2 regions of the Kitasatospora sp. NPDC001547 genome follow, and region 1 is predicted to be linked to the other one. Evidence: riboswitches for the same ligand, from Rfam matches in the RefSeq annotation. Region 1 holds a riboswitch; the other holds the start of a gene.
The links. A riboswitch is a leader RNA that binds a small molecule or an ion and turns the genes downstream of it on or off. The one in region 1 is predicted to bind glycine.
Positions count from the first base shown of each region.

Region 2: linked by a shared signal. The riboswitch ahead of gcvT (glycine cleavage system aminomethyltransferase GcvT) and the one ahead of gcvP (aminomethyl-transferring glycine dehydrogenase) in region 1 are both predicted to bind glycine.

Region 1 is NZ_JBIAVL010000029.1:58,476-62,680, reverse strand. It holds gene ACFY0X_RS33005 (PRC and DUF2382 domain-containing protein) at 94-1,263, opposite strand; glycine riboswitch at 1,488-1,591, shown strand; gene gcvP (aminomethyl-transferring glycine dehydrogenase) at 1,829-4,205, shown strand, end outside.
Region 2 is NZ_JBIAVL010000003.1:557,639-561,843, reverse strand. It holds gene ACFY0X_RS08160 (enhanced serine sensitivity protein SseB C-terminal domain-containing protein) at 1-399, opposite strand, end outside; gene ACFY0X_RS08155 (enhanced serine sensitivity protein SseB C-terminal domain-containing protein) at 516-1,316, opposite strand; glycine riboswitch at 1,526-1,627, shown strand; gene gcvT (glycine cleavage system aminomethyltransferase GcvT) at 1,858-2,979, shown strand; gene gcvH (glycine cleavage system protein GcvH) at 3,079-3,462, shown strand; gene glyA (serine hydroxymethyltransferase) at 3,540-4,205, shown strand, end outside.

The DNA of each region.
Region 1 (4,205 bases):
CAAATATCGAGTGGTTAAGCTTTGGCAAAGGCGAACGGTCCGGTACGCGACAAGGGCCCCGGACGGTGTCCGGGGCCCTTGTCGGGGGTGTTGTCAGACGAGCGGCCGTACGGGAGCCGGGCGGGACGAGGCGGCGGCCGGGGTCGAGTCGGTCGGCGAGCCGTGGGCCTGGCCGGCGGTGGTGTCATGGACTTCGACGTGCTCGCGGCGGAGCTCCTCCCGGACCGTCTCCTCGGTGGTGTACCGCTCGACGATCAGGCGGACCCGCTCGATGGGGGCGAGGTGCTTGTGGACCACCGGGCGTTCCTCGCGGATGGTGACCTCCTCGACGGCCTCGGCGATGTCCTTCTCGGTGAGCGCGGCACGCTCGGCCTCGCTGACCGGCATCCGTTCGACCCGGACGCGCTCGCGGACCACCGGGACGCGGCGCTCGACCTGTTCGGTCGTCACGTACTTGCGCAGCTTCGCGGTGCCGAGGGTGTGCCACTCGGTGGTGATCTCCAGCCGCTCCTCGCGGCAGGTGATCTCGACCGGGCCGCTGGGGGCGGAGCCGGTGTTCGCGGCGGTGGTCGTGGTGGGGGCGGGCGCGGGGGCCGGCTGCGAGTGCGGCCTCGGCTCCATGGCGGGCGCCACGGACGGGGTGGTGGGCGGGGCGGTCGTGGAGGTGGCGGCCGAGGGAGTGCTGAGGGTCCGCATGTCGGCCTCCGGGGCGGTCCTGGTGGTGTCGGCGACGGTGGGGGCGGTGAGGGTCGGGGCGGTGGAGCCGGGCGCGGCGGCGGTGGGAACCGGGGTCCTGGCCGGGGCCGGCTCGGGCGAGCGCTCGGGGGTGTGGAAGGTGAGCGGCTTGGCCGGGGCCGCCGCGGTGGTGGTGGCGGCGGCTGCCGTGGTGCCGAAGTCGAGGTCGGGCTGCTTGGCGTGGCTGCCGTTCTCGCCGTTCGGGCGGCCGTCCATCGAGGTGTCGAGCCCGTAGTAGCGGTAGAGCTGGAGCTCCTGGGCGGGGGACAGGTGCTGGCCGACGCCGAAGTCCGGCGACTCCTTCACCAGCGACTTGTCGTACGGCACCCGGAGTTCCTCACCGGAGAACTCGCTCGTGGTCAGTGGGACGAAGGCGTCCCGGCCGAAGATGCCGGTCCGGACCGCGGCCCACTCCGGCCGGCCGGTGGCGTCGTCCAGGTAGACCTCGTCGACCGTGCCGATCTTGTCTCCGTTGCGGTCGACGGCCTTGTGACCGATGAGGTCCCGTGGGTCGATGTCGGTCTGCACTCTTTCCTCCCGTGCGCTGAGCCTGCGGAAGTCCCGCAGAAAGGCGGCCGGAGCACCCGTGCCGGTCGCCACTTCACACCAAAAGCCATGAATCGGGCGGTCGCTACCGGGGTGCGCCCGGACGGGCGGCGCGCTGGACCGTCCGGGGGACGCGCGTAGACCCCGAGTGACCTGACGCACCCGTGATCGGAGGGCCTCCCGCTGGTACCCTGGGCGGCGACCGCAGAGCCCGCTCGGGAGAGTCTCCGACCGCGAAAACCGCTGGTCGGAGCGCCGAAGGAGCAACTCCTCCCCGGAATCTCTCAGGCATCCGTACCGTGTGGGGTAGGTCACTCTGGAAAGCAGGGCAGGAGTGTCGGCATGGGAGCCGGCGATCACCACCCTCACCGACGGTGCAAGCCGGCGGGGTGCCACAGCGCTCCGTGCGGGTGAAGCTCTCAGGTCCCGATGACAGAGGGGGAGGCCTGTCGGGTCCGCCCGCCCCGGTTCGTCCGCTGTGCGCAGCGGCGACGGCCGGCCGGCGTGCGTACCCCCGCCGGTCCGTGACCAGGAGGCCTCGACCACCATGAACGCCCAGCCGAACGCGGGACGCCCCACCAGCGCCTCGACCCTCACCGAGCTTGAGCTGGCCAGCCCCTTCGAGAACCGCCACATCGGCCCCGACGCCGCCGCGCAGGAGAAGATGCTGGCGTCCGTCGGCTACGGCTCGCTGGACGAGCTCGCGGCCACCGCGGTGCCCGAGGCGATCCGTTCCATCACCGCCCTGGACCTGCCCGCGGGCCGGACCGAGGCCCAGGTCCTCGCCGAGCTGCGCGAGCTGGCCGGCCGCAACCAGGTGCTCCAGCCGATGATCGGCCTGGGCTACTACGGCACCTTCACCCCGCCGGTGGTCCTGCGCAACGTCATGGAGAACCCGGCCTGGTACACCGCCTACACCCCGTACCAGCCGGAGATCTCGCAGGGCCGCCTGGAGGCGCTGCTCAACTTCCAGACCGTGGTCTCCGACCTGACCGGCCTGCCGACCTCCGGCTCCTCGCTGCTGGACGAGGGCACCGCGGCCGCCGAGGCGATGGCGCTGGCCCGCCGCGTCACCAAGGTCAAGGGCGGTGTCTTCCTGGTCGACGCCGAGACCCTGCCGCAGACCGTCGCGGTGATCAACACCCGCGCGGTGCCGACCGGCGTCGAGGTCGTCGTCGCCGACCTGTCCGAGGGCATCCCGGCCGAGATCGCCGAGCGCGGCGTCTTCGGCGTGCTGCTCCAGTACCCGGGCGCCACCGGCGTGGTCCGCGACCTCGCCCCGGTGATCGAGCAGGCGCACGGCCTGGGCGCGATCGTCGCCGTCGCCGCCGACCTGCTCGCGCTGACCCTGCTCAAGTCCCCGGGCTCGCTGGGCGCCGACATCGCCTGCGGCACCTCGCAGCGCTTCGGTGTCCCGATGGGCTTCGGCGGCCCGCACGCCGGCTACCTGTCGGTGCGCGCCGAGTACGCCCGCTCGCTGCCCGGCCGCCTGGTCGGCGTCTCCGTCGACGCCGACGGCAACCGCGCCTACCGCCTGGCGCTGCAGACCCGCGAGCAGCACATCCGCCGCGAGAAGGCCACCAGCAACATCTGCACCGCCCAGGTGCTGCTCGCCGTGATGGCCTCGATGTACGCCGTCTACCACGGCCCGGACGGCCTGGCCGACATCGCCCGCCGTACCCACCGCTACGCCGCCGCCCTCGCCGAGGGCCTGCGGGCCGGCGGCGTCGAGCTGCTGCACGGCGAGTTCTTCGACACCGTCACCGCCGTCGTCCCGGGCCGCGCCGCCGAGATCGCCGCCGCCGCCCGCGCCAACGGCATCAACCTGTACCAGGACGGCGAGGACCGGATCTCCGTCTCCACCGACGAGACCACCACCCGCGAGCACCTGGCCGGCGTCTGGGCCGCGTTCGGCGTCCCCGCCGTCGAGGTCGCCGAGGCCGCCGACGCGCTGCCCGCCGGGTTGCTGCGCGAGGACGAGTACCTGACCCACCCGGTCTTCCACAGCCACCGCTCGGAGACCGCCATGCTGCGCTACCTGCGCCGCCTGTCGGACCGGGACTACGCGCTGGACCGCGGCATGATCCCGCTGGGCTCCTGCACCATGAAGCTCAACGCGACCACCGAGATGGAGGCGGTGACCTGGCCGGAGTTCGGCCAGCTGCACCCCTTCGCGCCGATCGACCAGGCCCAGGGCTACCTGACCCTGATCCGCCAGCTGGAGCAGCAGCTGGCCGAGGTGACCGGCTACGACGCCGTGTCGATCCAGCCGAACGCGGGCTCGCAGGGCGAGCTGGCCGGCCTGCTGGCCGTGCGCGCCTACCACCACGCCAACGGCGACACCCAGCGCGACGTCTGCCTGATCCCGTCCTCGGCGCACGGCACCAACGCGGCCTCCGCGGTGATGGCCGGCATGCGCGTGGTCGTGGTGAAGACCCTGGTCGACGGCGACGTGGACGTCGACGACCTGAAGGCCAAGATCGAGCAGCACCGCGACAACCTCGCCGTGCTGATGGTCACCTACCCGTCCACCCACGGCGTGTACGAGACCCAGATCACCGACATCTGCGCCCTGGTGCACGAGGCCGGCGGCCAGGTGTACGTGGACGGCGCCAACCTGAACGCCCTGGTCGGCCTCGCCAAGCCGGGCAAGTTCGGCGCGGACGTCTCGCACCTGAACCTGCACAAGACCTTCTGCATCCCGCACGGCGGTGGCGGCCCGGGCGTCGGCCCGGTCGCGGTGCGCGCCCACCTGGCGCCGTACCTGCCGAACCACCCGCTGCAGGAGGAGGCCGGCCCGGCCACCGGCGTCGGCCCGATCTCGGCCGCGCCGTGGGGCTCGGCGGCCATCCTGCCGATCTCCTGGGCGTACGTCCGGCTGATGGGCGGCGAGGGCCTCAAGCGTGCGACCCAGGTCGCGGTGC
Region 2 (4,205 bases), on a different contig from region 1:
CCCGACGCCCCCGCCGGGCGCGTGCGGGTTGAGCCACAGGCCCCAGCGGGTGCGGTACAGCGAGGCCGCGATCTCCCGGCCGGAGATGACCTCGTGGGCCCGCGCCCAGCCGGAGGAGGTCAGTTGTTCGGGCGAGGTGACGGCCGGCGCGTAGCCGTGGCCGCTGATCTCCATGTTCCCGTACTGCGCGTCCGGGCTGCCCGGCGTGCCGTGCCACAGCAGCATCCAGACCCGGCCGTCCGCCAGCGCGTGCAGCAGCCGCTCGTACGCGTCGTAGCGCTCCGGCGCGACATCGCCCAGGGCGCGCTCCAACGCGCCGGGATCAGCTCCCGGGCGCCCGGCGGCCGGTGCCTGGCCCCAGGCCCCCGGCACACCGCCCGCTCCCGTTCCCGCACTCATGCGCCCACCTCGCCGCGCCTCTTTCCCTCAACCCGCCGGCCCGTCGGCCGTCTGCACGCACCCTATGGCGCGGCACCGGCCACCGCCACGGCGACGTGCCTCTGATACGAACCCGCTCACGCCCGCGTATAGAAGGGCAGTACCCGGGTGAGCAGCCACTCGACCACCGGGTCGTCGGCGAGGTCGAGCAGTACGAGGTGGACGCCGCCGGGCAGCGGCGCGGTTCCCAGCGCTCGGCCGAGCGCGTCGTTCACCGCGGCCGGATCGGCCGGCGCCGCCGGGTCCAACTGGACGCCCACGAACATCACGGTCGGCTCGCCCTCGATGCTGGCCAGCGCCCTGCGGGCGGTCAGCACCCCCGGCAGCGCCGAGAGTTCGGCCCGGCAGGCGGCCAGGAAGTGCTCCGGGTCCTCGCCCGGCACCGGCTCGCGCAGCGCCACCCGCCCGCCGGTCGGCGCCGGGTCGCCGGCGGCGTCCCAGCGGTCCTCGCGGGGGCCGCGGCGCAGCTCGGCGACGCCCTGCGGCGGGACCGGCAGGCCCACCGCCGCTTCCGGGTTCACCGCGATGCCCACGCCCAGCGGCAGCCCGCGGGCGAACTCCCACACCGGCGCGATCGCGAAGGCCATCCCGGGCGCCTGCTGGAGGAACACCTCCTGCGAGGAGAACACCGGCACGTACGGGTCGCCGCCCAGCTCGATCGTCGGCAGGTCCAGCGACTGCCCCTGCGGGTCGCCGCCGGCCGGCAGCGGCACCCACACCTGGCTGCGCGCCAGCACCTCGATCACCCGCGGCGTCGCGCCCGGGTCGCCCAGGGCCGCGGTCAGCACCTGCTCCAGCTCGTTGGCCGGCCAGGAGCCGCCCGCAGGCGCCTCCTCCGGTCCGCCCCACCCCTGCTGCTGCTCCACCGGGTACCCCATGCGCCGCCGATTCCGCCCTCTGCCGTTCGGCCGCCCTCTGCTGCGCCGACGCGCAGCAGTCTAGAGGCGCGCGGGGGCGGGGTCAGGACTCGTGTTCGGGTCCCGCGCGGTGTGACCGGGTCCCCCCTCCCCTCGTCGTCCCGGACGTGCCATGATGTGCGCGTCCGACGGCATGCGCCGCGGGCCCCCACAACTCCATACCGGCCGCTCGAACCCGCGCGGGAGAGCCCGGAGTGCCGTTCAGGCACAGCCGGCGCCGAAGGAGCAAGTCCTCCCCGGAATCTCTCAGGCACCCCTACCGCACGGGTTAGGCACATCTGGAAAGCGGCGCCCGGCCCTGTCGTGCGCCCACCCACGGTGCAAGCCGCCATGCTGTCCCCCAAGCTGGAAACAGCTGCGGGCAGGTGGGCGGTGAAGCTCTCAGGTTCGACGACAGATGGGGAGACCCACGCCGCCGCATGCCCGCGCGCAGGGTCGGCCCCCGAGCGGGTCCGGTCCGGTGCGCGCACCCCTGAGTGCCCCGACCGAGGAGTTCCTGGCCATGTCGTCCCTCCGCCTGACCGCGCTCGACGCGCTGCACCGCGCCCTCGGCGCGACCATGACCGACTTCGCCGGCTGGGACATGCCGCTGCGCTACGGCAGCGAGCGCGAGGAGCACCTCGCGGTCCGCACCAAGGCCGGCCTGTTCGACCTCTCGCACATGGGCGAGATCACCGTCACCGGCCCGCAGGCCGGCGAGATGCTGGACCACGCGCTGGTCGGCTTCGTCTCCGCGCTGGGCGTGCTGCGCGCCCGCTACACCATGATCTGCGCCGAGGACGGCGGCATCCTGGACGACCTGATCGTCTACCGCCTGCGCGAGGACGCCTTCCTGGTCGTCGCCAACGCCTCCAACGCCCAGCTGGTCCTCGACGAGCTGATCGCCCGCGCCAAGGGCTTCGATGCCGTCGTCACCGACGACCGCGACACCTACGCGCTGATCGCCGTCCAGGGCCCGGAGGCCACCGCCATCCTGGCGAAGACCACCGACGCCGACCTGCCCGGCCTGAAGTACTACGCGATCCTCCCGGCCCAGGTGGCCGGCCGCGACGTGCTGCTCGCCCGCACCGGCTACACCGGCGAGGACGGCTTCGAGATCTTCTGCCACCCGGTCGACGCCGAGCCGGTCTGGCAGGCGCTGACCGCCGCGGGCGAGGGCCACGGCCTGGTCCCGTGCGGCCTGTCCTGCCGCGACACGCTGCGCCTGGAGGCCGGAATGCCGCTGTACGGGCACGAGCTGTCCACCGACCTCACCCCGTTCGACGCCGGCCTGGGCCGGGTCGTCCGCTTCGACAAGACCACCAACGAGGGCGCGTTCGTCGGCCGCAAGGCGCTGGAGCAGGCCGCCGCCGCGGCCGAGACCAACCCGCCGAAGGTGCTGGTCGGCCTCGTCTCCGAGGGCAAGCGGGTGCCGCGCGCCGAGTACACCGTGGTCTCCGCCGACGGCGAGCCGATCGGCCGGATCACCTCGGGCGCGCCGTCCCCGACGCTGGGGCAGCCGATCGCGATGGCCTACGTCGACGCCGCCCACGCCGCCCCCGGCACCACCGTCGCGGTGGACGTGCGCGGCAAGCACGAGCCCGTCCAGGTCGTCGCGCTGCCGTTCTACAAGCGCGCCCGCTGAGCCCCGCCGGGCCCCGGTTTTCCCCATACACGCACGTCGCGGCCGTCCGCGCGGCGGCCCGCTTCGTCGTACCCGCTTCCCATCCTGGAGAATGACGCCATGAGCAACCCCCAGCACCTGCAGTACACCAAGGAGCACGAGTGGCTGACCGCCGCGGACGCGGAGGGTGTCTCCACGGTCGGCATCACCGCGCACGCCGCCGACGCGCTCGGTGACATCGTCTACGTGCAGCTCCCCGAGGTCGGTGACACCGTGACCGCCGGCGAGACCTGCGGCGAGCTGGAGTCCACCAAGTCGGTCAGCGACCTGTACTCCCCGGTGACCGGCGAGGTCACCGAGGTCAACCAGGACGTCCTGGACGACAACGCCCTGGTCAACAGCGCCCCGTTCGAGGGCGGCTGGCTGTTCAAGGTGCGCGTCGAGGCCACCGACGAGCTGCTCAGCGCCGACGAGTACGACGCGCTCACCAACCCCCAGGGCTGATCCGCCTGCCAGGGGCGGTCGCGCGGCGGCCGCCCCGCCCCGGCCCCTTTCCCTCCTCCTCCCGGGAAGACCACACCATGACGGTTCTCAACCAGTCCCTGCACGCCCTCGACCCGGAGATCGCCGCCGCGGTCGACGCCGAGCTGCACCGCCAGCAGACCACCCTGGAGATGATCGCCTCCGAGAACTTCGCCCCGGTGGCGGTCATGGAGGCCCAGGGCTCGGTGCTCACCAACAAGTACGCGGAGGGCTACCCCGGCCGCCGCTACTACGGCGGCTGCGAGCACGTCGACGTGGTCGAGCAGATCGCGATCGACCGCATCAAGGCGCTGTTCGGCGCCGAGCACGCCAACGTCCAGCCGCACTCCGGCGCACAGGCCAACGCCGCCGCGATGTTCGCGCTGATCCAGCCGGGCGACACCATCCTGGGCCTGTCGCTGGCCCACGGCGGTCACCTGACCCACGGCATGAAGATCAACTTCTCCGGCAAGCTCTACGACGTGGCCGCGTACCACGTGGACGAGAAGACCGGCCAGGTCGACATGGCCGAGGTCGAGCGCCTCGCCAAGGAGCACCAGCCGAAGCTGATCATCGCCGGCTGGTCGGCCTACCCGCGCCAGCTCGACTTCGCCGCGTTCCGCCGGATCGCCGACGAGGTCGGCGCGCTGCTCATGGTGGACATGGCGCACTTCGCCGGCCTGGTGGCCGCCGGGCTGCACCCGAACCCGGTGCCGTACGCGGAC